2 regions of the Pantoea eucrina genome follow, and region 1 is predicted to be linked to the other one. Evidence: predicted binding sites of a transcription regulator. Region 1 holds the regulator's gene; the other holds the start of a gene.
What was found. Region 1 encodes ArgR, which controls arginine synthesis, uptake and breakdown. Its sites were predicted from a motif close to ANTGAATAAAAATACANT; they were not measured.

Region 1 (14,954 bases):
TGAACCGGCTGCTGGGACTGGATGTTGCCGGCAGTGAGATTCTGACCAATGATGTGTCGGATGTGTCCGGACTGGGTCAGCACACCACGACCGCCTCACGTCTTTACCACTGCCCGCACGGCGGCGATGTGATCGACTCGCCCGGAGTGCGTGAATTTGGCCTGTGGCACCTTGAGCCGGAACAGGTTACCCGCGGGTTTATCGAATTCCGCGAATTTCTCGGCAGCTGTAAGTTCCGCGACTGCAAGCACGATACCGATCCCGGCTGCGCAATCCGTGAAGCGGTAGAGAATGGCCTGATCAACGCGTCGCGCTTTGATAATTACCACCGTATTCTTGAGAGTATGGCGCAGGTAAAAACGCGTAAAAACTTTTCTGCCGATGAAGATTGATCGGTAAAACGACATAGTCGCTAACTCACCGGGGCGCTGCTACAATCCGCCCCCCCTTTTTTACGTAAACCACAGGTATTAAGCCAGGAGGCAACGGTGTTTGATCGTTTTAAACTCGGCCTGAATCATATTCTGCCCAAGAAGGCGCTGACCGAACTCGCCGGCTGGGGCGCCAGTCGCCGCGGTGGCTGGCTGACCAAAGCGGTCATTGATGCTTTCGTCTGGTTCTATAAAGTTGACATGGCGGAAGCCAGTAAGCCGCATACCGGCAGCTATCGCACGTTCAACGACTTCTTTGTCCGCCCGCTGAAAGAGGGTGCCCGCCCTGCCGATCCTGACGCCTCGCTGCTGGCGCTGCCGTGTGACGGCGCGATCAGCCAGCTGGGCCGCATCACCGGCGATCAGATTTTTCAGGCGAAAGGACACTACTATACGCTGCAGGCGCTGCTGGCAGGCAACGACGAGCTGGCAGAGAAGTTTATTGATGGGGAGTTCGTTACCACTTATCTTGCCCCGCGCGACTACCACCGCGTGCATATGCCCTGCAACGGCATTCTGCGTGAAATGATCTACGTGCCAGGCGACCTCTACTCCGTTAACCCGCTCACGGCGCGCAATATTCCTAATCTGTTTGCGCGTAATGAGCGCGTTATCTGCGTATTTGATACCGATCACGGCCCGATGGTGCAAATTCTGGTGGGTGCCACTATCGTCGGCAGTATTGAAACTGTCTGGGCAGGAACCGTGACGCCGCCGCGTGAAGGTGTGATCAAACGCTGGCGCTATCCTTCTGCCGAACATGATGGTGCGGTCGTACTGCTGAAAGGTCAGGAAATGGGCCGTTTCAAGCTGGGTTCAACCGTGATCAACCTGTTCGCTCCTGACCGGATAAAACTGGCGGAAAGCCTGGAGGCGGAAAGTAAAACGCGTCTCGGCCAGCCGCTGGCTATTGCACTGCCGCAGTCTGGCGACAGCGCCCCGCTGACTCAATAATCAGAGACCTGCTCCCGTGCGCGCTTTCCTTGTTCTACTGCTGAGCCTCGTGCTCAGCAGCCCTCTCTGTGCCGCCTCCCTCCCCTCCACTACGCAGCTGCAGCAGGAGCTGGATGAGGCGAAATCCGCTAAAAACAGTCCTGCACAAACCGAACAGGTGCAGGCGCTGGAAGCGGCCATCAATTTTCTCTCTGAACGCAGCGACTCGCTGGAGCGGGCGAAGCAGTATCAGCAGGTGATCGACGATTTTCCCCGGCTGGCACGCGAACTGCGCCAGCAGATCGCCACGCTGAACGAGACCAGCAAACCCGTACGCAGCAACATGAGCAATGCGGAACTGGATCAGGAAATACTCCAGGTCAGCAGCCAGCTGCTGGAAGAGGGACGGCAGGCGCAGCAGGAGCAGGACCGCGCACGTGAAATCAGCGACTCGCTGGCGCAGCTGCCGCAGCAGCAGACTGATGCGCGCCGTGCCATGACGGAGAATGAGCGTCGCGCGCAGGGCATTTCAAACAACGCGTCACCCCTTGCCCAGGCGCAGGTGTATGCCCGTCAGGCGGAAAGCGCAGCGAGCAAAGCCCGGGTGGATGAGCTGGAGCTGGCGCAGCTTTCAGCCAATAACCGTCAGGAGCTGGCCCGCATGCGGGCAGAAGTGCATCAGCGGAAAGCCACGCAGCTGGATAACTATCTGCAGGCGCTGCGCAGCCAGCTGAACAATCAGCGTCAGCGCGAGGCGGAACTGGCGCTGGAGCGCACGGAGCAGCTGGCGGAAAACAGCGGCGATCTGCCGCCCACCATTAGCGAGCAGCTGCGTATTAATCGTCAGCTCTCTGCCGATCTGAATCAGCAGGCGCAGCGTATGGATCTGGTCGCCTCGCAGCAGCGTCTGGCAACTAATCAGACGCTGCAGGTGCGCCAGGCGCTGAGCACGCTGCGCGAGCAGTCACAGTGGCTGGGCGCCTCTAATTTGCTGGGTGAAGCGCTGCGCGCGCAGGTAGCCCGTCTGCCCGATATGCCAAAAGCACAGCAGATCGATAGCGAAATGGGCGAGCTGCGGGTACAGCGGCTGCACTATGAGTCACTGCTCGAGCGTCAGCAGACATTGCGTAAAGAGAAGCAGGAAGATGGCACGCCTTATACCAGCGAACAGAGCCGGATCCTGGACGCGCAGCTGCGCACCCAGCGTGAACTGCTTAATTCGCTGATCTCCGGCTGCGATACGCTGATTCTGGAGATCACTAAGCTGCGGGTGTCAAACACGCAGCTGCAGGATGCGCTCAGCGAAGTTAAAGAGGCGACGCATCGTTACCTTTTCTGGACGGCAGATGTCAGTCCGGTGGGCCTGAAGTATCCCCTTGAGGTAGCAAGCGCCCTCACCCGCCTGCTGTCGCTGGATACGCTGGGTCAGATGGGCAAAGCGCTGGCCATGATGTTTACCAGTCGCGAAACGGTGCTGCCGATTATGGGTGCCGTGCTGCTGGTGGGTTTCAGCATCAGCTCACGCCGCCACTACAACGCGTTTATGGCGCGCGCCGCCAGCCGCGTGGGCAAAGTGACACAGGATCGCTTCAGTCTGACGCTGCGGACGGTATTCTGGTCCATTCTGGTGGCGCTGCCGCTGCCGGTGCTCTGGGCGGCACTGGGGTATGGCCTGCAGCATGCGTGGCCCTATCCGTTTGCCGTGGCGATAGGGGATGGCATTACCGCCACGCTGCCTCTGCTGTGGGCGTTTATGATTAGCGCCGCCTTTGCCCGTCACGACGGCCTGTTTGTCGTGCATTTTCGCTGGCCGCAGACGCGGGTGGCGCGCGCCATGCGCTACTATTCGCTGACGGTTGGGCTGATTGTACCGCTGATCATGCTGCTGATCGCCTTTGGCAATCTGGAAGATCCGCAGTTTTCCGCGACGCTGGGACGACTCTGTTTTGTGCTGATTTGCGGTGCACTGAGCATTGTCACGGTCAGCCTGAAGCGCGCCGGTATTCCGCTTTATCTTGATAAAGAGGGCAGCGGTGATAATTTTGTCAATCGCATCCTGTGGAACCTGATGATCGCCATTCCGCTGGTGGCCGCTTTTGCATCCTGCATCGGCTATCTGGCAACCGCCCAGGCGCTGCTGGCTCGCCTGGAAACCTCAGTCTGTATCTGGTTCTTCCTGCTGGTGATTTATCACATTATTCGCCGCTGGATGCTGATTCAGCGCCGACGCATTGCGTTCGATCGCGCCCGCCAGCGTCGCGCTGATATGCTGGCCAATCGCGCCCGCAGTGAAGAAGAAAAAGAGCAGCAGAGCGCCACCAATACTGACACCATTGAAATTGATGAGCCGGTGATTGACCTCGATGCCATCAGTGCGCAGTCGCTGCGGCTGGTGCGCTCTATCCTGACGCTGATTGCACTGGTATCGGTGATCCTGCTCTGGTCGGAAATCCACTCCGCGTTTAGCTTCCTCGATAACATTCCGCTCTGGGATGCCAGTACCACGGTTCAGGGCGTTGAGAGTGTGCAGCCTATCACGCTGGGTGCGGTGCTTATCGCCATTCTGGTGCTGATCATCACCACGCAGCTGGTCCGCAATATGCCTGCGCTGCTGGAGCTGGCGCTGCTGCAGCATCTCAGCCTCGCGCCGGGTACCGGCTACGCCATTACGACGCTGACCAAATATGCGCTGATGCTGATGGGGGGCCTGATAGGCTTCTCAATGATTGGCGTGGAGTGGTCAAAGCTGCAGTGGCTGGTCGCTGCACTGGGTCTTGGGCTCGGATTTGGCCTGCAGGAGATTTTTGCCAACTTTATCTCCGGCCTGATTATCCTGTTTGAAAAACCGATCCGCATCGGCGATACCGTCACTATTCGCGATCTTACCGGCAGCATTACGCGTATTAACACCCGCGCGACCACCATTACCGACTGGGACCGGAAAGAGATTATCGTGCCCAATAAAGCGTTTATTACCGAGCAGTTCGTGAACTGGTCTTTGTCAGATTCCGTTACGCGTGTGGTGCTGACGATTCCGGCGCCGGCGCGCGTAAACAGTGAAGAAGCCACCACCATACTGAAACAGGCGGCCGAGCGCTGCACCTATGTGCTGGATATGCCGCCGCCGGAAGTTTACCTGGTGGACCTGCAGCAGGGTATTCAGCTGTTTGAGCTGCGCGTGCATGCGGCAGAGATGGGCCATCGCATGCCGCTGCGGCATGAGCTGCATCAGCTCATTCTGCGGGGCTTCGCGGAGCACAATATTGAGATGCCTTTCCCGCCCTTCCAGGTGCGTATGGAAACGCTGGGACGCAAAACGCCTGCCGGCAATGGCACGGCGGCGACGCAGACCTTCAAATCTGGCGGACTGTAACAAAAACGCCCGGCTTCAGCCGGGCGTTTCACACTGCGTAACAGGAGTTACTGCTTCACAAACTCTTCACCCTGCGCAATATCTTTTTTCAGCGTCTCCAGCATGCCGTTCAGCGCCTGCTGTTCAAATTCGCTCAGCGTGCCCAGCGGGCGACGTTCGGCAATCCCGTTTTTCCCCAGCAGCAGCGGCTGAGAAAAGAAGCGCGCATATTCACCATCGCCTTCGACATAGGCGCATTCAACTACATTGGCCTCACCCTGCAGCGCACGGATCAGCGACAGACCAAAGCGTGCGGCGGCCTGCCCCATTGAGAGAGTCGCCGATCCGCCACCCGCTTTGGCTTCTACCACTTCGGTGCCGGCGTTCTGAATACGCTTTGTAAGATCGGCGATCTCCTGCTCGCTGAAGCTGACGCCCGGCACCTGCGACAGCAGCGGCAGAATGGTCACGCCAGAGTGGCCGCCCACGACCGGCACCTCTACTTCTCCTGGCTGTTTACCCTTGAGCGCAGCGACAAAGGTATTAGCACGAATGACATCCAGCGTGGAGACGCCAAACAGCCGGTTTTTATCGTAAACGCCGGCTTTTTTCAGCACCTCTGCGGCGATCGCCACGGTGGTATTAACCGGATTAGTAATGACGCCAATCAGCGCTTTAGGTGCCGTGCTGGCTACCTGCGCGATCAGGTTACGGACAATGCCCGCGTTAACGTTAAACAAATCCGCGCGATCCATGCCGGGCTTACGCGCTACCCCGGCAGAAATCAGGACCACGTCGGCCCCCTTCAGCGCAGGGGTGGCATCTTCACCGCTAAAACCTTCAACCGTCACAGCGGTAGGGATATGGCTGAGATCGACCGCCACGCCAGGCGTGACCGGTGCAATATCATAGAGAGAGAGGGCGGAACCCGCGGGTAACTGCGTTTTGAGCAGCAGAGCCAGCGCTTGGCCAATACCGCCAGCGGCTCCGAGAACGGCAACTTTCATCCTGAACTCCTTATTAAGATGGGGCAAAGATATGCCAGAAATCCATCAGCTTACGAGTTTAGTCAACATCTCAGGCGATAGCGACATAGCCGTTGCGCACAGGCAGCCTGCTGCTATCTGCTTCCGATACCGCTCTGTTTCAGAAGCGCCTGAATGATCTTATCGCAGCCAGCAGAGATATACGGCTTTGATCGTCGATCTGGTTGTTACCACGTCAATAGTATAACAACTTTGCAACCTCTGCTTTGCGCGTCAGCGCGCGATTTTGGTGCGTAGCCAGTTTCTGCTAGAATGCCCGTCCCGCGCGGACGTATGGCGAAAGTCGCTGCTGACGCATTGCATAAAAATTCATCTAAATGCATAATAATTTATCAGCTGCAGGCTTGTTGCCTGCTGCGCCTCTCATTCATTGGTAGCTTATGCGTAATCCTTCAAAACAAGACGACCTTATCAAGGCATTTAAAGCCTTGCTTAAAGAAGAAAAATTCAGCTCTCAGGGCGAAATCGTGCAGGCGCTGCAGGAAGATGGCTTTGAAAATATCAATCAGTCAAAAGTCTCCCGCATGCTGACAAAGTTTGGCGCGGTGCGCACGCGCAACGCGAAAATGGAGATGGTTTACTGCCTGCCCGCTGAACTGGGCGTCCCTACCGCTACCAGCCCGCTGAAAAACCTGGTGCTGGATATCGATTACAATGAAGCGCTGGTCGTGATTCATACCAGCCCGGGCGCCGCGCAGCTGATTGCCCGCCTGCTCGATTCTCTCGGCAAAGCAGAAGGAATTCTGGGTACTATCGCCGGCGATGACACCATTTTCATCACCCCGGCGCGTGCTTTTACCGTTAAGCAGCTCTATGACGCGGTACTGGTGCTGTTTGAGCAGGAGCTGTAACACTTCTTTGCCGGTGGCCAGTCTGCCGGCACCTTCTGGCGTTCAGATACCTGATGTCCTCTGTTACTTCGCCCCGCCTTTATCGCTAAAGGTTATCAGGCTGGCTGATATAGGTCAGACCTTTAAGCTCCTGTTACTCTCAGCCATATATTCTCCTGCCTGTAACCGCTCTTTCGCCCGTTTTAACTAATTTTCTCGCCAGCGTGCAGCGGCATTGACCATAAACTTTGGCACGAAAAGTTAATTTGACGCAGATCACTGTTTTTGCGAAAAAAAAGCGCTTAACGGATGAAAAATAGCCGATTTTAATAACTTAACGTTATAAAAAGGTGGCATAAGGATAAAGGATAACAACGAAACATTATTAGCGAAGTATTAATTTCCCGCGTGATTAGATCTATACTTCTTTTCGTGACGCAAATCACACTAACTAAAAAGATAAAAATCACAGACGAGGAAAATACCATGAACGTTAAAGCGGCTATCGCCACCCTAAGCATTCTTTCTGCACTCTCATTTGGCGCTTCTGCAGCAGATTCTATTTCTGCCGATCAGGCAGCGAACCTGCAGTCTGCCGGCACCATCAGCGTCAGCGGCGTGGGCGGCTCGCCAATGGATATCCACCAGCAGCTGAATGCGAAAGCCGATGCGCAGGGCGCAAAAGCGTATCGTGTTATCGAGGCTTATAACGACAACACATACCACGCTACAGCTGAACTCTATAAATAACTGTCAACCGGCGTGATACAACGCCGATGCTAATCGACGACCCGCTTACTCTGGTGTAGCTGCAGGTTGTTGATGCTAACGAGGAGATACATCATGAAAATCAAAACAACTCTTGCAACGGCTGGCCTGCTCTCTCTGTTTGCCTTTGGCGCCTCTGCGGCTCAACTGGTTACCAGTGAATCAGCACAAAATCTGCAGCCTGCTGGCAGCACCATCTCAATCAGCGGTACCGGCGGTTCACCAATGGATTATCGCGAACAGCTTTCTCAGAAAGCTGATGCGCAGGGCGCCAGTGCTTACCGCGTCATCGAAGCGCGTACCGGCGACAGCTATCATGTGACCGCCGAACTCTATAAGTAATTCCTCGTCACCCCTGACGAACCCTTTGGCCCCGCTTTGCGGGGCCCTTTTTGGGTTGTATTACTGAGCGGTAAAGCGGAGCTGGCCCTCCAGCTCCTCTTTTGCCTTTTCAAATAGCAGGATCAGTGCGCTATACCGGCGTTTCTGCCCTCTCCCCAGATTAACGAAGACAATTTCCAGCGGCAGCGGAAGCTGTTCACCGGTCATCACCCGCCAGAGATCGTCCGGATCGCGAATAGCGGCCTCGTTCAGCATAAAACGCTCGCCAAACTGACTGTAGAAGTGGGCCTGATCGACGATTTCATCAAAATCGAAACGCTCGGTTCGCATGCTGTATCCTCCTGCTAAGAGAGACCGCCCAGATGCAGCGCTTTGACTTCCAGGTACTCTTCAATACCCAGCACTGAGCCTTCGCGTCCCAGACCTGATTCTTTAATCCCGCCAAACGGCGCCACCTCAGTAGAGACCGCGCACTCATTAATACCGATCATCCCCGCTTCCAGCGCGGCAGCGACGCGGAACACCCGCTGCAGATTCTGCGTATAGAAGTAGGCAGCCAGACCATATTCGGTATCATTCGCCCGCCCGATTACCTCCTCTTCACTGCTGAAGCGGAAGCAGGCCGCAACCGGACCAAATGTCTCCTCCTGCGCCAGCATCATGCTCTCCTGCGCCCCGGCAATAACCGTGGGCTGCCAGAAATTGCCGCCCAGCGCATGCCGTTCGCCACCGGTGACAATTCGGCCACCTTTACGCACCGCATCCTGCACATGCTCTTCAACTTTTTCCAGCGCGGAGGCAGCGATCAGCGGCCCGACGATTACGCCTTCATCCATACCGTTCCCGACTTTGAGCTGATTAACCGCTTCTGCCAGCTGCGTAACAAAGCGATCGTAAATCTGCTCATGGATATAAAAACGATTCACGCTCACGCAGACCTGACCGGCATTGCGGAATTTATTGGCAATCGCACCCTGTACCGCAGCGTCAATATCCGCATCTTCAAAGACGATATATGGCGCGTTGCCGCCCAGCTCCATGGAGACCTTTTTCATCGTCTCAGCCGCATTGCGCATCAGCGTTTTGCCCACGGCAGTGGAACCGGTAAACGAGATTTTGCGCACTGCGCGTGAGGCCATGATAGCGTCGCTGATCGCCTGAGTATCGCCCGCGACGGCATTGAGCACGCCGTCCGGCACGCCAGCCTGCTGCGCCAGGGCTATCAGGGCAAACGCGCTGAGCGGTGTATTGTTCGCCGGTTTAATAATCCCGGTGCAGCCTGCGGCCAGCGCCGGCCCAAGCTTACGGGTCAGCATCGCCATCGGGAAATTCCAGGGGGTAATCGCCGCGACCACGCCAACCGGTTCACGCGTGGCCAGAATACGCGAGCCGGGTTTAGCGGGCGGAATAATCTCGCCGTTAGCGCGCTTTGCCTCTTCTGCAAACCACTGAATAAAGCTCGCGGCATACTCTACTTCGCCTTCCGCCTCTTTGACCGGCTTACCCTGCTCGGCGGTCATCAGCTCTGCAAGCCAGCGTTTGTTTTCCACGATCAGCTGATACCAGCGCATCAGGATCCCGGATCGCTCTTTGGCCGTTTTATCCCGCCAGCCGGGGAAAGCGCGCTGCGCGGCAGCGATCGCCTGTTCGGTTTCCGCTTTACCCGCTTTGGCGACGCGGGCAATCACCTCGCCGGTCGCCGGATTGGTTACGTCAAACGTCGCGGAGGCGGCATGCCATTGACCCGCAGCGAAGAAGCCGGTTTTGAAGAGTTCATGTTGCTGCAAAGAAGCGGACATCGATATTCTCCTGTCAGTATGCATCCGTCAGGAAAGTATAGATGGCAACGCGCAGCCGATTTGTGTCAGCGTGGCATAAACCCGCCGCCGCCCGGGGCGGCAGGCTTAAATCTGGATGAGGGTGTTCTGATATTTGTCCAGCATCTGCGTCAGGCGGGCGACCGGCTCCGTGACGCTGGCAGGGGCACTATAATGCGCCAGCTTCTCCTGATAGCCAGCCAGCTCCTGCAACAGCGTTTTGAACGCGTCGCGTCGCTTATCATCGCTGCTGGCTGAGATAACCCGGTCCGCGGTGTGTCGCAGCTGCCGGTGATAAGCGGAGAGCTCCGCATTGACCGGCACTTCTGCATTACGCAGCCGCTGATGACCAATAATCAGCGTCAGGGCGATACGGTATTTATCGATATCGCCCGGAAACAGATTGAGCAGCAGAAAAAGCTGCTGATAAAGCGCCGGCAGATGGTTTTCCCGGCGCCGGGCCTGATTCGTCGTCAGCGCTGCAACAGCAGCATACATCAGGCGATTCAGCAGTTTGCGGCCGGTACGCGCTTTGGATTTATCGCGAATCAGCAAAATCACCATCATGGCGACAAAGCTGCCGATCCACTGCCCCAGCGCGTTATCCAGAAACACGTTGAATTCAAACTTCATCGGGTTATCCAGCACCAGCACATTGATTGTGCCGATCAGCGCGCCCAGCGTGCCAATCTGCCGCCGCTGCACAAAGATACCGCCGACAAAGCCGAGCAGGCCGATGGCGATGCAAAGCAGCAGCGCACTCTGCTGCGTGGCAGGCAGAACCCAGGTGAAGTAGAACAACCCGAGCGGCACGGCGACCGCCATACCGTAAAAGAAATCTTTGGCCATCATCAGCGGATTGGGCATGCGCATCGCCAGTGCGGTGATCACCCCCAGCATGACCATGCAGCCGCTGCCGGAGGTCCAGCCGGTATAGAGCCAGAACAGGGCCCCCAGCGCGGTGGCGACAAAGGTGCGAATACCGTTGATCATCGCATGGTGAGTTTCAGCCGAACGGGCCTGAACGATAACCTCCCGCTGCAGGATGTTCTCTTCAAGGGCGCTGATACGGCTGTTGCATTTAATCCCTTTGATCAGCAGCAGATATTCAGTCGCTGCTCCGGTCCAGCTCGCCAGCGTGACCGGAACCGTTTTGCTGCTGTCGCTGATAACGCGACGCAGCACTTTCATGCGCTTATGCACCTCACCGGCGCTGTTTGCCTCTTTTTCCAGCAGCAGCCGGAACTGCGGCGGAATATAGTCGGGCCGGGAGTTCTGGATAAGAAACGTCTCAGCGGCCTGCGTAATCAGCGTCAGCGACAGCGTATTAAGCATCTTCAGCCGGCGACTGCTGTTCTGCCAGCGAGATGACTCCATCATCAGCTGGCTGCGCATGCCGTTCAGGGCTGTGGTGCGGCGTACCAGCGCGCTCCAGGCTTTATCCACCTCATCTTTATCTTCATGCGCAACGCAGAGCTGCAGCAGTTTGTAGTGCGCCACCAGCAGCGCATCCACTTCGGCATCAATCACTTTTTTAATGGAGCGCGGTGAAAACAGCATGTCTGCCAGAATCGCACACAGGATCCCGAGCACAATTTCGCTGCAGCGCTCAACGGCAAACTGGGGGGCGAGCGTCAGCCCGCCCGTTGCGTCAGCGGTTACAACGATAATCAGTGCCGTATAGCCTGCCAGCCCAAGCGCATAGGAGTTTTCGACTTTGATCAGCGAAGAGATCCAGACGCAGAAACCGGCCCACATGCAGCACAGCAGCAACATCACTACCGGCGCACGCACGGTGGTGATCATGATAGTCAGCGCAGCGATACAGCCGATAAAGGTGCCGATAATGCGCAACACGCCGCGATAGCGCAGCGCGCCGGAGTAGGGATCGCCGCCGGCCGCAAAGGCGGTACCGCCAGCGACAATACCGGCCGTCATCACCGCCCAGCGCGGCGTTTCCAGATGAAAGTGAAAGCCAATCATCAGCGCGGCCACCAGCGCAAACGTCAGCTTGATCGGGAAACGCAAAAACTCAATCATCACGCCCCCGCTTAACCAAACTCACGCAGGCGATTGAAGAATTGCGCCAGCGGCGAGGCGTTGGTCTGCCGATCCTGCTCACCGGTGATCACCACGGTCGCGGTTGTGCCTGCCGGGAAGCGGTTGCCAGGCTGGGCATCAAGACGGATACGCACCGGCACGCGCTGCGCCAGGCGCACCCACTCCAGATTAGAGTCCACCGTTGCCATACCTTTATTATCAATGCTGCTGCTGCTGTTGGTCACCCCGGCAGCCACGCTGTCCACCGTGCCGCGTAACACGGTATTGCTGCCCAGCGGCGTGACTTCAGCGCGAAAGCCCGGACGCACGCCGCTGAGTTTGGTCTCTTCCATATAAGCCAGCACGTAGAAAGAGTGCTGCTGTACCAGCGCGACCGCCACGGAGCCGCGCGTAATGAACTCACCCTCATAGACATTGAGGTTGGTCACCCAGCCATCAGAGGGGGCTTTGATCGTGGTACGGTCGAGATCGATAACCGCCAGATCGCGGGTAGCGATCGATTTCGCCAGCTGATGTTCACTGGTCTGCAGATCGCTGTTAGCCTGTTCAATCGCCTCACGCGACATCGCGCTGGTACCGAGCTGATTACGGCGTCCCGCCTCGCGGCGTTTTTCACTCACCAGCGCCTGATAGTAGTCCACGTCTGCCTGCGCCTGCGCCAGCGCTTTCTGATAGCGCGGCCGGTCGACGATAAACAGCGTATCGCCCTTTTTCACCAGCTGGTTATCATGTACCGGCACGTCGGTGATCAGACCGGTGACATCAGGTGCGATAGCCACCACATCCGCAGAGAATTTAGCATCGCGTGTCCACGGGGATTCGGTGTAGAACACCCAGGCGCGGAAGACAATCACGACGGCGATGATAACCAGCAGGAGCGTAATCGCGTAACGCGCGATTTTTCTTATGAGCGCTTTCACTTAAAACCTCAGATGAATAGACGGGATACAAGATAAAACACACAGCAATACAGGGCCGTGTTAAACAGGGCCGGATGCCAGACCAGATCGTAGATCCCGCTTGGCGTCAGCACACGTTTCACCAGCCAGAACAGCGCCAGCGAAACCAGTAGTTCAATGAAGATGGGCGGGAAAGATAGCCCGAATACGACAAATACCGGAAGCACACTCATTTCGGTTCCTTAGTTCGACCTTGCCGGGATCGCACCGCTTTTACCCCCACGCTGTGCCGCACCGGGAATGGTTAAGCAGGCAGCAGAAAAATGGCAGTAACCTTCAGGCCGCCCTGCGCTAATCATAGCGTATCATCAGCCTGTCTGGTCCGTAACGGAATGCAGTGCATAAACCCAGCGCGCGTATAATAACGTTCCTGACTATATGTTTTCTACAAATCGTGACATAAATCACTTTTTAATCCGAATAAATAATCGCACGACTTAGCGCGATGTCTGTTTTTGCCAAAGTGGCTGAATCGGAGGCATTTATAGCTGACGCAGCCACAAAAAAGGCTGCCCGTAGGCAGCCCTTATAGTGACAGAGGTTCAGCACCTCAGGCGGTGCCGCCTACGGTGATTTTGTCCAGCTTCAGCGTCGGCTGGCCCACGCCAACCGGGACGCTCTGTCCCTCTTTACCGCATACGCCGACGCCTTTATCCAGCGCCAGATCGTTACCGACCATTGAGATTTGCTGCATCGCTTCAATGCCGGAACCAATCAGCGTAGCGCCTTTGACCGGCCGGGTAACTTTACCCTTCTCAATCAGATACGCCTCTGAGGTAGAGAAGACAAATTTGCCCGAGGTGATATCGACCTGACCACCGCCGAAGTTAGGCGCATAGAGGCCATATTCCACGCTTTCGATGATCTCCTGCGGCGTGGACTTGCCCGCCAGCATGTAGGTATTAGTCATGCGCGGCATCGGCAGATGCGCATACGATTCGCGCCGGCCGTTACCGGTTGGCGGCACACCCATCAGGCGGGCGTTAAGCTTATCCTGGATATAGCCCTTCAGGACGCCATTTTCGATCAGCATATTGTACTGACCCGGAACGCCCTCATCATCCACCGCCAGCGAGCCACGCAGCCCCTCCAGCGTGCCATCATCCACCACGGTGCAGAGTTCCGAAGCAACCAGCTGCCCCATCTTGCCGCTGAATACCGACGTTTCACGACGGTTAAAGTCGCCCTCAAGGCCATGTCCTACCGCTTCGTGCAGCAGCACACCCGGCCAGCCAGCGCCCAGCACGACCGGCAGCGCGCCAGCTGGGGCTGCAACTGCAGAGAGGTTAACCAGCGCCATACGCACCGCTTCGCGCGCCCAGGCGTCAGCCCGGACGTCACCGCTCTCATCGGCGAGGAAAAATTCATAGCCGGTACGCGCGCCGCCGCCGCTTGAGCCGCGCTCGCGCTTGCCCTGATCTTCCACCTGCACGCTGATTGACAGACGCACCAGCGGACGAATATCGGCTGCCAGCGTCCCATCGGTTGCCGCAACCAGCACCTGTTCATAAACGCCGCTCAGGCTGGCATTGACCTCCTGTACGCGCGGGTCGGCCGCGCGCGCCACGCGGTCCACGCGATGCAGCAGGGCGATTTTATCTTCGCGCGTCAGGCTATCGAGCGGGTTAACCGGCGCATAGAGCGAACGTTGCATTACTGCCTGCAGCGTATGTGCGGTGCCATTGCCCTGCTCGCGTACGATACTGCGCGCGGCTTCTGAAGACTGCCGTAGCGCATTCAGGGTGATCTGGTCTGCATAAGCGAAGCCGGTTTTTTCACCGCTTACGGCACGTACGCCAACGCCCTGATCGATATGGTAGGAGCCATCTTTAATAATTTTATCTTCCAGCACCCAGGATTCATGGAAGCTGGACTGAAAATAGAGATCGGCATAATCCAGACGACGTTCTGAAAGCTGCCCTAACAGGGAATGGAGGTCCTGCTGATTAATGCTGTTCGCAGCTAGTAACTGCTCACTTACCAGATTCAGAGTCATCGTTTCTCACTCATTATGTGCTCAGATAGTCATAGCCTGCGGCAATTCCCCGACGGCGTCAAATTCACTTGCTGCCGGCGTCGCGCGCTTTGCGCAGCACTTCACTGATTTCCGGTTTATCCAGCGGGCCACTGATGTGATAGCGCAGCAGGGAAATCTTGTTCCAGAGCGGTCCCAGTACCTTGCTGGCGGCAAAAACGGCGGCGCCAACCACCGGATTGATCGCAAACGCCGTTGCCACACCGACCGACGCGGAGATCTCCGGCGCCACGACCGCTTCCATATCGATCTTCCGCTGTACCAGATCGATCCGGCCCTGCATCGCGATATCTGCCTCCAGCCCATCTACCAGCAGGTTATCGGTGCGCATGACGCCGTTTTCGATCCAGGCGGTGCCGTTGATTGAATCAAAATAGAAG
Region 2 (14,954 bases), 230 kb from region 1:
TAAAGCCGCCCGCGTGACGATGGTCATACACCTCATCTTCACCAAAGGTGGCGAACTCTTCTGAGTAGAGGCTGTTAGCCGATTTCTTCTGAATCGCCGTAGCCTGACCTTTGTAAAGCTGCAGAACCACTTCGCCGTTGACCTCTTCAGCCAGCGATGCCGCCGCCGCCTGAATAGACTGGCGCAGCGGCGCGAACCAGCGACCATCGTAAACCACGTAAGACATCTCCTGGCCCAGCTGCTCACGCCATTTGAAGCTGTCGCGATCCAGAACCAGCTGCTCAACCGCACGCAGCGCATTTACCATGATGGTACCGCCAGGGGTTTCATAGCAGCCGCGTGATTTGATGCCAACCAGACGGTTTTCCACGATATCGATCCGGCCAACGCCATGTTTAGCACCCAGTACGTTGAGTTTTTCCAGGCACTGGAACGGGCTCAGCTGCTCGCCGTTTACGGCAACCACGCAGCCTTTTTCAACGGTCACGGTGACATTTTCCGGCTGGTCCGGCGCTTCAAGCGGATCCACGGTCCATACCCAGCAATCTTTATTCGGTGCATTCCACGGACTTTCCAGCACGCCACCTTCGGTGGAGATATGCCACGCGTTCTCATCGCGGCTGTAGATCTTCTCCAGCGACGCGGTCGTCGGGATATTGCGCTCTTTCAGATAGTCGAGCAGCGCCTCACGCGAACGCAGATCCCACTCGCGCCATGGCGCAACAACTTTAAGCTGTGGTGCCAGCGCGGTATAGGTGGTTTCGAAACGCACCTGGTCGTTGCCTTTACCGGTTGCGCCGTGGCACAGCGCGTCAGCACCCACTTTCAGCGCCAGTTCAACCTGCGCTTTAGCAATGATAGGACGCGCCATTGACGTGCCCAGCAGATAGGTGCCTTCATACAGGGCACCGGTCTGCAGCACCGGATAGACGTAATCGCTGATGAACTCTTCACGCAGATCCACTACGTGACATTCAGATGCGCCCGACTGCAGCGCTTTTTTCTCAACGCCTTCCAGGTCGGCCGGGTCCTGACCAATATTGGCGACAAACGCCACAACTTCGCAGCCACCGTAATTCTCTTTCAGCCATGGAATGATGGCTGAGGTATCGAGGCCGCCTGAGTAGGCCAGAACGATTTTTTTAATGTTTTGCGTGCTCATGTCTTAATCCTTGATTATGCGAGAATCCGGGTGCCAATCGACACGCCGTTGAAAAGGTCGGGCAGCTGCTCAGCATGGCGCCAGCTGGCGATATCGACCGGACGGCCCAGCGTGCGTGCCGCATCCAGCGCAGCGTTGACTTTAACAATCATACCGTCGGTAATAATGCCCTGCGCAATCAGCTGTTCCGCTTTCGCTGCGGTCATTTCAGCGATGCGCTGGCCTTTGCCGTCGAGAATGCCGCTGACGTCAGAGAGCAGCACCAGATCGGCTCCGATAGTGGCTGCCAGCGCCGTCGCTGCCTGATCGGCATTCACATTCATCAGCGCTCCGCCGGCAGTGATGCCAATTGAGCTGATAACCGGCATATAGCCTGCATTAAGCAGCGTATTCAGCAGCGCAGGGTTGCCCGGCGTGGCCTGCCCGACATGCCCCAGCTCTTCGTCAAACTGCGCGACGCTGACCAGTCCGGCATCGCCCAGACACAGCCCGACAGCATTAATGCCGTAACGGGTTGCCCACGCCAGCAGCGTTTTATTCGCAGTGCCCGCCAGCGCGCCGGTAATAATGTCGATTTGATCGGCGGGTGTAACGCGCAGGCCATCTTTCTTTTTCACCGGCAGCGCGAGCTTTTTCATCAGTTCGTCGACCAGACAGCCGCCGCCGTGCACAATCACCAGCGGACGCTGATGTTCATTACGATACGCCAGCAGCGCATCAAACAGCCGGGCCAGTGCTTCTTCGCTATCCAGCAGTACGCCGCCCAGTTTAATGATCAGTGGATTGCTCATGGTTACGTTATCCGTCCGTTAAATCAGAGAGAGTGTTTCAGGGAAACCGAAACGAATATTCAGACACTGAATCGCCTGTGATGACGCGCCTTTCAGCAGGTTATCTTCTGCCGCAACCACAATCAGATGCTCATCCTGTACGGCAAAACCGATATCGCAGAACGGCAGGCCCACTACCGCTTTCAGCGCCGGTACGCCGTTGTCATAGAGGCGCACCAGCGGCTTGTCGTGATAGGCCGCATAAAACGCATCGGTCACATCCTGCTGCGTAATGCCCGCTTTCAGACGGCAGGTGATGGTTGCGAGAATACCGCGGGGAAAATTACCCAGATGCGGGGTAAAAATAACCGGCGCGCCAAGATGGGCAACTATTTCCGGATGATGACGGTGGTTAAACAGGCCGTAGGGCTGCAGGCTCACTTCGCAAAAGCTGGTCGCGACGCTGGCTTTACGCCCGGCTCCGCTGACGCCGCTGGTGGCATTGATTACCGGCCACTGCGCGTCATTCAGCAGATCCGCTTTGAGCAGCGGCTTCAGCGCCAGCTGCGCTGCGGTGGGATAGCACCCAGGCACGGCCACCAGCTGGGCCTCTTTAATACGTTCGTGATTCCATTCGGCCAGACCATATACCGCGTTATCCAGCCACGCCTGATGCTGATGACTGAAGCCATAATAGCGGGTGTAGAACGCCTCATCGTTGACCCGGAAGGCGCCTGAGAGATCGAAGACCACGCAGCCTGCTTTCAGAAATTCAGGTGCCAGATCGTGGCTGACTTCATGCGCCGTCGCGAGGAACACCACATCGACTTTCTCTGCCCACGCCGCCGGATCGCTCAGCGGCTGCAGCGGCAGATCCACGATACCTTTCAGCTGCGGATGGAGATCGGAGAGCAATTTTCCGGCATCCGGGCTTTGCGCTGAAACCGCTAAAGCGGTTATGTTCATATGCGGATGGCGATTCAGGTAAGTGGCAAGCTCTACGCCAGCATAACCACTGGCACCAACGATCAGCGTATTCAACATCAGGCTGTATACCTTTTTACAGTCAACGTATCGGGTCGCGGCCGTGCCCCGTTGCCCACGATGCCGTTTGCACTTTTTCAGTTCACATGCAGACGACGTTAATGTATTTTTATTCACTATTAGTGCATGAATATTGATACATCCTAACCTAAGGACCGTCAACAGTGAAGTCAAAAATTCCACCTTTTATCGAACTCTACCGCCAGTTGATCGCCTCACCGTCAATCAGCGCAACCGACAGCGCGCTTGACCAGAGCAACGAAAGTTTAATCAATTTGCTGGCGGGCTGGTTCCGCGATCTGGGCTTCAGCGTTGAAGTTCAGCCGGTGCCGGGCACGCGACATAAGTTCAACCTGCTGGCGCGCAGCGGTGAAGGCGCAGGCGGACTGCTGCTGGCGGGTCATACTGACACCGTACCCTTTGATGACGGACGCTGGACACGCGATCCGTTTGTCCTGACTGAACATGACAATAAACTTTACGGGCTGGGCACGGCAGATATGAAAGGCTTCTTCGCCTTTATTCTCGATGCGCTGCGCGATGTTGACGTCACTACGCTTAAAAAACCGCTCTATGTGCTGGCGACCGCTGACGAAGAGACCACGATGGCAGGTGCCAAATATTTCTCTGAGTCAGCCCGGCTGCGCCCCGACTGCGCCATTATCGGTGAGCCTACCTCGCTCAAACCGGTGCGCGCCCACAAAGGCCACCTTTCACACGCTATCCGCATTGAGGGCCAGTCAGGCCACTCCAGCGATCCGGCGCGCGGCGTAAATGCGATTGAGCTGATGCACGCCTCTATTACAGAACTGATGAAGCTGCGCCATACCCTGAAAGAGCGCTATCACCATGATGGCTTTGCCATTCCTTATCCGACTATGAACTTTGGTCATATTCATGGTGGTGACGCGGCTAACCGCATCTGCGCCTGTTGCGAACTGCATATGGATATCCGGCCACTGCCGGGCCTGAGCCTGAACGATCTGGATGGCTTGCTGAATGAAGCGCTGGCACCGGTGAGCGCCCGCTGGCCTGGCCGCCTGACCGTAGGCGAACTGCATCCGCCTATTCCGGGTTATGAGTGTCCGGCCGATCATGAACTGGTTACGGTGGTGGAGAAGCTGCTGGGCGTGCCGACGGAAGTGGTCAACTACTGTACCGAAGCGCCTTTTATTCAGCAGATCTGCCCGACGCTGGTGCTGGGACCAGGTTCAATCGAGCAGGCGCATCAGCCGGATGAATTTATCGATACCGCATTTATTAAGCCAACTCACGCCCTGATCACGCAGGTTGTGCAGCATTTTTGTCACTGATAGATAATCTGCGGGGCATTTCACTGTTTAATCAGCAAAATGCCCCGTCATTATCTGGTGTTTGCTGATAAGAATAACTTATCTCTCTCTATCCCCGATAAAACTTATCACTTTCCGCACGTTAGCTGCCTGTTTTCGTCAGTTCAGGCTAATTGACGGAGTTCACAAATCGTGGCTAGATAAAAGATGATGTTATACCCGCTGGTTGGGTCCAGAGGGGTTAAAAGACGATAAGGGTGTCAGGGTCAAATGAACGAACAATATTCCGCAATGCGAAGTAATGTCAGTATGCTCGGCAAACTGCTCGGGGATACGATAAAGGATGCACTGGGAGAGAACATTCTCGATCGGGTGGAAGCCATCCGCAAACTCTCTAAGTCATCCCGTGCAGGCAATGACTCTCATCGCCGGGAGCTGCTGTCAACGTTGCAGAACCTTTCTAACGATGAGCTGCTGCCGGTGGCCCGCGCCTTTAGTCAGTTTCTTAACCTTACTAACGTGGCTGAACAGTATCAGACCATTTCACGCAGCGGCGATGGCGCTAACCATCCGGAGCTGCTGAAAAAGACGTTTGAGCGCCTGAAGCAGCATAGCGATCTCAGCGAAATGGCTATCCGTCAGGCGATTGAAGAGCTGTCGCTGGAGCTGGTCCTGACCGCACACCCGACTGAAATTACCCGCCGCACCCTGATCCACAAGCTCGGCGAAGTGAACAGCTGCCTGGAGCAGCTCGACCACGCTGATATTACCGACTATGAGCGCAATCAGGTGATGCGCCGTCTGCGCCAGCTGGTAGCCCAGGCGTGGCATACGGATGAGATCCGTAAATATCGCCCTACCCCGGTCGATGAAGCGAAATGGGGCTTCGCTGTCGTGGAAAATAGCCTGTGGGAGGGCGTGCCCGCGTTTCTGCGTGAACTGAATGAGCAGGTTGAAGAGACGTTTGGCATTCAGCTGCCGGTGGATTTTGTGCCGATTAAATTCACTTCGTGGATGGGCGGCGATCGTGACGGCAACCCGAACGTGACCGCACCTATTACCCGCCACGTCATGCAGCTGAGCCGCTGGAAAGCAGCCGACCTCTTCCTGCGCGATGTAGGGGTGCTGATCTCTGAGCTGTCGATGTCAGAATGCAGCGACGAAGTACGCGTAATGTGCGGCGATCCGGACGCAATTGAACCTTACCGCATGATCCTGAAACGCATGCGCAGCCAGCTGATGAACACGCAGGCATATCTGGAGCAGCGCCTGAAAGGCGAACGCCTGCCGCGCCCGACCGATCTGCTGGTCTCCAATGAGCAGCTCTGGCAGCCGCTGTTTGCTATTTATCAGTCGCTGCAGCAGTGTGGTATGAGCATTATCGCTAATGGCCAGCTGCTGGACACGCTGCGCCGGGTAAAATGCTTTGGCGTTCCGCTGGTGCGCATCGACATCCGCCAGGAGAGCACCCGTCATACCGAAGCGATTGCGGAAGTTACGCGCTATCTCGGCCTCGGCGACTACGAAAGCTGGTCAGAAGCGGACAAACAGGCGTTTCTGATCCGCGAACTCAATTCAAAACGTCCGCTGCTGCCGCGCCAGTGGGAGCCGGGCGACAACACGCGCGAAGTGCTGGAAACCTGTAAAGTCGCCGCCGAAGCGCCGCAGGGTTCCATCGCGGCCTACGTGATCTCTATGGCGAAAACGCCTTCTGACGTGCTGGCGGTTCATCTGCTCCTGAAAGAGGCGGGCATTCCGTACGCTATGCCGGTCGCGCCACTGTTTGAAACGCTGGATGACCTGAACAACGCCAATGATGTTATGACGCAGCTGCTGAATATCGACTGGTATCGCGGCTTTATCAACGGCAAACAGATGGTAATGATTGGCTATTCCGACTCGGCAAAAGATGCCGGCGTGATGGCGGCCAGCTGGGCACAGTATCAGGCGCAGGACGCGCTGATTAAAACCTGTGAAAAAGCGGGCATTACCCTGACGCTGTTCCACGGGCGAGGCGGCTCCATTGGCCGTGGCGGCGCGCCTGCGCACGCTGCACTGCTCTCTCAGCCGCCGGGCAGTCTTAAAGGTGGCCTGCGCGTGACAGAACAGGGCGAAATGATCCGCTTTAAATATGGCTTGCCGGAAGTCACCATCGCCAGCCTCTCGCTCTATACCGGGGCCATTCTGGAAGCGAACCTGATGCCGCCGCCGGAGCCTGAACAGGAGTGGCGGGAGATCATGAACGGCCTTTCTGCGCACTCCTGCGCCATGTATCGCGGCTACGTCCGTGAAAATGCTGACTTTGTTCCCTACTTCCGCTCTGCCACACCGGAGCAGGAGCTGGGCAAACTGCCGCTGGGCTCACGTCCGGCTAAACGTCGTCCGACCGGTGGCGTTGAATCCCTGCGCGCCATTCCGTGGATTTTTGCCTGGACGCAAAACCGTCTGATGCTGCCAGCCTGGCTCGGCGCCGGCGCGGCGCTGCAGAAAGCGATGGATGAAGGTCATCAGGATCAGCTGGAAACGATGTGCCGCGACTGGCCGTTCTTCTCAACCCGCCTCGGGATGCTGGAGATGGTCTTCTCCAAAGCTGACCTGTGGCTGGCCGAGTATTACGATCAGCGCCTGGTTGATAAAGCGCTCTGGCCGCTGGGTAAACAGCTGCGCGACCAGCTGGAAGCGGATATTAAAGCGGTGCTGACCATTGCAAATGATGCGCATCTGATGGCGGATCAGCCGTGGATTGCCGAATCCATTGCGCTGCGCAACGTGTATACCGATCCCCTGAACGTGCTGCAGGCAGAGCTGCTGCTGCGCGCCCGTGCGCAGGAAGTACGCGGTGACGAACCGGACGCGCGGGTTGAGCAGGCGCTGATGGTAACCATCGCCGGCGTGGCCGCCGGCATGCGCAACACCGGTTAGCCGATACAAAAAAAGGAGCCTCAGGCTCCTTTTTTATTCTCTCTGCAGCAGTCCGGATTAAAGCAGCTGGGCGAGACGGTTCAGATCCGACTGCAACGCACCAGCGGTAACATCACGTCCGGCACCGGGTCCGCGGATCACCAGCGGATTATCGCGGTACCAGCGGCTCTCAATGGCAAAGACGTTATCGCACGGCAGCAGCGCTGCCAGCGGATGTTCAGGCCGCACCGCTTCCACGCCGACGCGGGCTTTACCGCTGGCATCAAAGCGCGCCACATAACGCAGCACCAGGCCCAGCTCCTGCGCCGCTTCGTAGCGCTGCAGCATCTGGTTATTCAGCTCGTCTGCGTTTTCAAAAAAGTGATCAACCGATTCCGCCTCACAGTCGACTGGTACCAGCGACTCTACCCGCACCTGATCCGGCTCGATATCGTAGCCCGCCTCACGCGCCAGGATCACCAGCTTGCGCTTCACATCCTGCCCGGAGAGATCGACGCGCGGATCGGGTTCGGTCAGCCCCTGCTGCCACGCCTGATCCACCAGCTCGCTGAAGGGAACGCTGCCGTCAAACTGCAAAAACAGCCACGACAGCGTGCCGGAGAAAATTCCGCTGATGGAGAGTATTGAGTCGCCACTTTCGCGCAGGTCGCGTACCGTGTGGTTAACCGGCAAACCGGCACCGACCGTCGCGTTATAAAGCCAGTGGCGCCCGGTTTTGGCGAAGGCATCGCGGATCTGACGCCAGCTCTGGCTGTCTGATGCGCCAGCCACTTTATTTGCGCTGATCACGTGAAAACCGTGACTGGCAAAATCGAGATACTGCTGCGCCAGCGGCGCGCTGGCGGTTACGTCAAGCACCACCAGGTCATCAAACGGATGCGCGCGCATCCACAGAAACAGCGACTCCTCATCCAGCGCCTGCGCTTCATCGTCGAAAAAAGCCAGCGTGCGGCTGGCATCCAGCCCTTCGTAACTCAGCAGGCTGCGACGACTGTCAGCCACGCCAGCCAGCACAAACTCAAAGCCGGTACGGGCGGAGAGCGTTTCCTGCTCGCGGGCGAACAGCTCCAGCCAGCGCGCGCCGATATTGCCCTTTCCGAACAGCATCAGGCCGATACGTTTTTCTGCGCGAAACAGCGACTGATGCAGTCCCTGAATCAGATGGCGGGTCGGTCCTGTGCGCAGCACCGCGACCAGGCTGATATGCTCTTCTGACTGCCAGACAAACTCAACCGGCTGATCTTTAATCTGCTGCCAGAAACGGTGGCTGTGCAGCGGATTGCGCGTTACGCCAGCTCCCACCAGCGCCACCAGCGCCATGCCATCGCGCAGCTGCAGATGGCCCGGCAGCGCCGCATCCTGCAGCAGCGTAAAGGCACTGTTAACCACTTCCGCGGTATAGCAGAGCTGCAGCAGGCGACGATCGGGATGCAGGCCGCTTGCCAGCGGACGCAGCTGGGCGCGCTTCAGCAGCTGATCGATCTCTTTTTGCTGCGTAGCAAAATCGTGACCTTCAGCAAGCTGGATCTCCACCAGACAGACATCGTCGTGACTGGTGACAATACGCGCGCCGGTGCCGGAGGCCAGCACGCGCTCAATACGGGTTGAACCCTGCTCAGGCTGATAGCTGCAGCGCAGCTGTAAATCGATATCGCTGCTGGAGACCGGCTGCAGCGTACGGGTATGGAGTACCGGCGCCGCCAGTCGCGCCAGCTCGCTGGCTTCATCCAGCCGCAGCAGCGGCAGCAGGCAGGCATCGGAAACTTTGCGTGGATCGGCGCTATAGACGCCAGCCACATCGCTCCAGATGGTCACGCGCCCCGCACCCGCGAGCGCCCCGATCTGGGTAGCGGAATAGTCAGAACCGTTGCGCCCCAGCAGCACGGTTTCACCTGCCTCATTACGACTGATAAAACCGGTGACGACCAGACGCTTATGCGGATGCTGCGCCAGCAGCGCCTGCAGCAGCGGCCAGGATTTTCCCTCATCCACCTGCGGCTGAGCCGCGCGCTCCGCCCGCAGAAAATCACGTGCGTCCAGCCAGGCGGCGTCAACATCGCGCTGACTCAGTACCGCAGCCATCAGCCGCGCCGACCAGATTTCGCCATGCCCGACCACTTCTGCATATACCGCTTCAGTTATCGCGCCATCCAGTAGCGCCGCCAGGCGCTCCAGATCGCGGATAAAAAGGGTAGTCAGCCGGTCGGCCGCCTCCGCTGGCAGCAGCGCAGCAATCAGCTCGCTGTGGTAGCGGCGAAGCGTCTGCTGCACCTGGTGCGCCGAGAGGCGATCGCTCTGGCTCAGCTTCAGCCAGCCGATCAGCTGATTCGTGGTGCTGCCTGCGGCAGAGACCACCATGAGATCGCCTGGCTGACTGTAATCAGCCATAATGGCCGCTACGCGCTGGTAGCAGCTGGCATCCGCCAGGCTGCTGCCACCAAATTTATGCAGCTGCTTCGTCGGCGTTCCCGCGCCTGCTGTACTGGTCATGATTACTCCCCGGCTGCGATTCGGAAGGCGTTATCCAAATCGGCAATTAAATCTTCGTGATCTTCAATGCCGACGGAGACCCGCAGCAGTGTTTCAGAGATGCCGGCGGCTGCGCGTGCTTCCGCAGACATGCCGGCATGTGTCATGGTGGCCGTATGTGAAATCAGGCTCTCTACTCCGCCCAGCGACTCCGCCAGCGTAAACAGCTGCAGCGCTTTCAGAAAACGACGCAGCCGCGCTTCATCTGCATCCAGCTCAAAGCTTAACATGGCGCCAAAGCCACGTTGCTGACGTCGCGCATATTCATGACCGGCATTTTCCGGCAGAGAAGGATGATACAGCTTCTTCACCAGCGGCTGCTGCTTCAGATAGTCCACTATCGCCAGCGCGTTGCGCTGGGCCGCTGCCATGCGGGGTGCCAGCGTCCGCAGACCGCGCAGCAGCAGATAGCTGTCAAACGCCGCGCCGGTCACGCCGATGTTATTGGCCCACCAGGCAAGCTCGGTGGCAACGGCCGGATCTTTTGCAATCACCGTCCCGGCCACCACGTCAGAGTGGCCGTTGAGATATTTTGTACAGGAGTGGATCACCAGGTCGGCCCCGAGGGCGAGCGGATTTTGCAGCGCCGGGCTCAGGAAGGTGTTATCCACCACGCTGACGGCACCCGCCGCGCGCGCCGCCTGACAGATTGCCGCAATATCCACTACGCGCAGCAGAGGATTGCTCGGGCTTTCCACCAGCACCAGTTTTGGCTTTTCGGCCAGCGCTGCGGCCAGCGCTGCGCTGTCACCCTGGTCGACAAACTTCACACGGTAAGCCCCGCGCTTGCTGAGGCTGTCAAACAGGCGGTAGCTGCCGCCATAGCAGTCGTGGGGTGCGATCAGCAGATCGCCGGGCTTCAGGAATACAGTGGTCACCAGGTGAATCGCAGACATGCCGGTATTTGTCAGTACGGCACCCGCCCCGCCCTCCAGCTCAGCCAGCGCGCGCTGTACCACATCGCGCGTCGGATTGCCGCGGCGCGAATAGTCGTGGGCGCGCGGCTCATTAAAGTCGAGAAAATTATAGGTGCTGGAGAGATGAATCGGCGGGACTACGCAGCCATACTGCTCGTCATCATTCAAACCGCTGCGTACTGCGATGGTTGCCTGTTTGCGCGTCATGGGCTCTGCTGTTCCTGAAGAGGGGTAAAGTGCCCACAGGATAACATTCCGCTAACAGACGTCAATACATCTGGACATCTAAATGTCTTTGCGTATAGATTGAGCGCAGAGCGAATAACCGCTAAAATTATAGGTTATTGCCTGCTGAGCAGCGCATGCGCTTCATTAACGCGGCGCTGAAGCACAAAATCCACGGCGCAGGCGGTCAGGCACGCAAAAATCGGGCATAATCCACGGATCATCCCCTATAACACTTTTATTAATTAAGGTAACTCATGGCTGAATGGAACGGCGAATATATCAGCCCGTACGCTGAGCACGGTAAAAAAAGCGAGCAGGTTAAAAAAATAACGGTTTCTATCCCGCTGAAAGTGCTTAAAATTTTAACCGATGAGCGTACACGTCGTCAGGTGAACAATCTGCGTCACGCCACGAACAGTGAGCTGCTGTGTGAAGCTTTTTTGCACGCGTTTACCGGTCAGCCTCTGCCCGACGACGTTGACCTGCGCAAAGAGCGCAGCGATGAGATCCCGGAAGAAGCGAAGCAGATTATGCGCGAGATGGGCATCGACCCGAATAGCTGGGAATATTAAATTCTGGTATAAAAAAACCCAGCCGAGGCTGGGTTTTCTTTTGCATCCGGGATAACCCGGCGGCAAATAAATCTTATTTTTTGCTGCCCGGAATGCTGAAACGCTTGTTGAAGCGATCAACGCGGCCGCCGGTGTCAACAACACGCTGCTTACCAGTATAGAACGGGTGGCATTTGCCGCACACGTCCAGGTTCAGGTCGTGGTTCATGGTAGAACGGGTGTTGATCACGTTACCGCAAGAGCAAGTGATGGTCACTGCTTCGTACTTCGGGTGAATACCTTGTTTCATGGGAAAACCTCATAAAAGGCCGTGTCGCTCTCCATGCCAGGCGAACCTGCACAGCACCACACGCGGTTGAACATTATATGTATCTCTGACGAGCTATCTCACCAGAGGCGGCATAGTATACAGAATTTAACCGCCCGAGGCAAACATTGCTCAGCCATACACGCCTGCGGCCCCAGCGTGTACACTACCGTCCCTGATTACAGAACTGGATAGAGATCGCAATGTCCGTCGTAAAGGTTGCCCTGCCCGTCCCGCTACCGCGCCTGTTTGATTATCTGCTCCCTGCTGACGCTGCGCAGCCGGCAACCGGCAGTCGCGTCAGCGTGCCTTTTGGCAACCGTAAGCTGACTGGCATTGTGACCGGCGTGACCGAAAGCAGCGATCTGCCGCTGAAGCAGCTGAAACCGATAGAAGCCGTGCTGGATGACAGCAGTCTGTTTTCGCCCGCGCTGTGGCGCATCCTCAACTGGGCGGCCGGTTACTATCATTCACCCGTCGGGGAAGTGCTGAGTCATGCGTTACCGGTTCTGCTCCGCCAGGGGAAACCGGCACAGGAAGCGCCGCTGTGGCAGTGGGCGATCACGGAGGCCGGACGGGAAGTGGCGCCGGAAAGTCTGAAGCGTGCACCAAAGCAGCAGCAGGCGCTGGCCGCGCTGCGTCAGCAACCGCTCTATCGTCATCAGGTAAACGAACAGAGCTTTAACGACGCCGCTCTGCAGGCGCTCAGAGCCAAAGGGCTGTGCGAGCTGCGCGAGCATGCGCCATCTGCCGCGGACTGGCGGACGCATTTTGCCATTAAAGGCGAGCGTCTGCGGCTCAATACCGATCAGGCCATGGCCGTCGGGGCTATCCGGGCGGAAGACGATCGCTACGTTCCGTGGCTGCTGGCCGGGATCACCGGCTCCGGTAAAACCGAGGTCTATCTCACTATCCTGGAAAACATTCTGTCACGCGGCATGCAGGCACTGGTGCTGGTGCCGGAGATTGGCCTCACGCCGCAGACCATTGCGCGCTTCCGGGAACGTTTTGATGCCCCGATTGATGTGCTGCACTCTGCGCTGAATGACAGCGAAAGGCTGGCGGTCTGGCTGCGCGCCCGGCGCGGCGAAAGCGCGATTATTATTGGTACGCGCTCTGCGCTGTTCACCCCGCTGGCGCGGCCTGGCGTAATCATTATCGATGAAGAGCATGACAGCTCCTATAAACAGCAGGAGGGCTGGCGTTATCAGGCCCGCGATCTGGCGGTGTTTCGTGCACATGAAGAGAACATCCCGATTGTCATGGGTTCGGCCACACCCGCGCTGGAGACGCTGCATAACGTGCGCGTCGGCAAATACCGGCAGCTTAATCTCACCCAGCGCGCCGGTAATGCAAAGCCCGCTTTGCAGCAGCTGATCGATCTGAAAGGACAGCCGCTTAAGGGTGGTCTGGCGCCGGCGCTGCTCAGTAAAATGCGCCAGCACCTGCAGGCGGATAATCAGGTGCTGCTGTTTCTGAACCGGCGCGGCTTTTCACCGGCGCTGATGTGCCACGACTGCGGCTGGCTGGCGGAATGCCAGCGCTGCGACAGCTACTACACGCTGCACCAGCATCACCGCCAGCTGCGCTGCCACCATTGCGACAGCCAGCGTCCGCTGCCGCTGCAGTGTCCCGGCTGCGGTTCAACCCATCTGATGCCGGTTGGCGTAGGCACAGAACAGCTGGAGCAGCAGCTGGGCACGCTGTTTCCGGACGTGCCGGTTTCGCGCATCGATCGTGATACTACCAGCCGTAAAGGTGCGCTGGAGCAGCATCTGGCGGATGTGCATCGCGGCGGCGCGCGTATTCTGGTGGGCACGCAGATGCTGGCAAAAGGCCATCATTTTCCTGATGTTACGCTGGTGTCGCTGCTGGACGTTGACGGCGCGCTCTTCTCGGCTGATTTTCGTGCCACAGAACGTTTCGCGCAGCTCTATACCCAGGTTGCAGGTCGCGCCGGACGCGCCGGCAAACAGGGTGAAGTACTGCTGCAGACGCACCATCCGGAGCATCCGTTGCTGCAGACGCTGCTGCATCGCGGCTACTTCGCCTTTGCTGACCAGGCGCTGCTTGAACGCCAGTCGGTGCAGCTGCCGCCCTGGACCAGCCACGCGCTATTTCGTGCCGAAGATATGGATAATCAGCAGGCTGCCGCTTTTCTCGTCCAGCTGCGTAATCTGCTGGAGGCGAGCCCGCTGAAAGATGAAGCCACCTGGCTGATGGGCCCGGTGCCGGCGCTGGCGCCAAAACGCAGCGGTCGGTGGCGCTGGCAGCTGCTGCTGCAGCATCCGTCACGCAAACGCCTGCAGCAGTTATTAAGCAGTTCGCTGCCGCTGCTGAGCACATTGCCCGCTGCACGCAAAGTAAAATGGACGCTGGATATCGATCCCGGCGAGAGCTGATGGCATCCGCATCTGCGAGCCAGATCGAAAAAAGTCGAACAAGTCACAGTTTTTATGCAAATTAAGTAACAGCCCTGCCCGCCAATGCGTTATCAATAGGATCACCCGGCCAGGACCGGCCCTTGCAGACAAACTGTACGCTGTATCACGCCAGGAGTAACACGTTGGACCCGAAGCAAACTTCATCTGCTGCCACGATGAAAGATGTGGCTGAGCACGCAGGCGTCTCTACGGCGACCGTTTCCCGGGCGCTGATGAATCCGGAGAAAGTGTCAGCCGCAACCCGGCAAAAAGTCGAGCAGGCGGTCATTGCGACAGGCTATGCATCGCATGGCCTGTCGCGCAATGCCAGACGCAATGAAACCCGGACTATCCTGGTGATTGTGCCCGATATCTGCGATCCCTTTTTTAGCGAAATTATCCGCGGCATTGAGGTCACCGCCGCGCAGCAGGGGTACCTGGTGCTGATTGGCGACTGCGCGCATCAGGATCATCAGGAAAAAACCTTTCTTGATCTGATGCTGACGCGACAGATTGACGGCATGGTGCTGCTGGGTTCACAGCTGCCGTTTGACGCCGATCCTGAAGCGCTGCGCAGCCTGCCGCCCATGGTTATGGGAAATGAATTCGCGCCGGAGATGGCGCTGCCCACCGTGCACATTGACAACCTGACCGCGGCGTTTGAAGCCGTTAACCATTTGCTGCAGCTCGGGCATCGTCGTATCGCCTGTATTACCGGGCCTGAAGCGGTTCCGCTCAGCCAGTATCGGCTGCAGGGTTATATTCAGGCGCTGCGCCGCAGCAGCATC

Region 2: the regulator ArgR is predicted to act here: its motif matches at 3,077-3,094, upstream of argC (N-acetyl-gamma-glutamyl-phosphate reductase).

The regions. Positions count from the first base shown of each region.
Region 1 covers NZ_CP083448.1:2,998,950-3,013,903, forward strand. Annotated here, with positions in the region: gene rsgA (small ribosomal subunit biogenesis GTPase RsgA) at 1-392, shown strand, start outside; gene asd (archaetidylserine decarboxylase) at 489-1,385, shown strand; gene mscM (miniconductance mechanosensitive channel MscM) at 1,402-4,737, shown strand; gene mdh (malate dehydrogenase) at 4,785-5,723, opposite strand; gene argR (transcriptional regulator ArgR) at 6,143-6,613, shown strand; gene yhcN (peroxide/acid stress response protein YhcN) at 7,079-7,342, shown strand; gene yhcN (peroxide/acid stress response protein YhcN) at 7,436-7,702, shown strand; gene LAC65_RS14235 (barstar family protein) at 7,763-8,032, opposite strand; gene LAC65_RS14240 (NAD-dependent succinate-semialdehyde dehydrogenase) at 8,047-9,501, opposite strand; gene aaeB (p-hydroxybenzoic acid efflux pump subunit AaeB) at 9,607-11,559, opposite strand; gene aaeA (p-hydroxybenzoic acid efflux pump subunit AaeA) at 11,571-12,500, opposite strand; gene aaeX (p-hydroxybenzoic acid efflux pump operon protein AaeX) at 12,509-12,712, opposite strand; gene tldD (metalloprotease TldD) at 13,090-14,535, opposite strand; gene yhdP (AsmA2 domain-containing protein YhdP) at 14,600-14,954, opposite strand, start outside.
Region 2 covers NZ_CP083448.1:3,230,815-3,245,768, forward strand. Annotated here, with positions in the region: gene LAC65_RS15375 (argininosuccinate synthase) at 1-1,162, opposite strand, end outside; gene argB (acetylglutamate kinase) at 1,177-1,953, opposite strand; gene argC (N-acetyl-gamma-glutamyl-phosphate reductase) at 1,972-2,976, opposite strand; gene argE (acetylornithine deacetylase) at 3,141-4,289, shown strand; gene ppc (phosphoenolpyruvate carboxylase) at 4,539-7,190, shown strand; gene LAC65_RS15400 (bifunctional aspartate kinase/homoserine dehydrogenase II) at 7,248-9,680, opposite strand; gene metB (cystathionine gamma-synthase) at 9,683-10,843, opposite strand; gene metJ (met regulon transcriptional regulator MetJ) at 11,119-11,436, shown strand; gene rpmE (50S ribosomal protein L31) at 11,510-11,725, opposite strand; gene priA (primosomal protein N') at 11,947-14,145, shown strand; gene cytR (DNA-binding transcriptional regulator CytR) at 14,343-14,954, shown strand, end outside.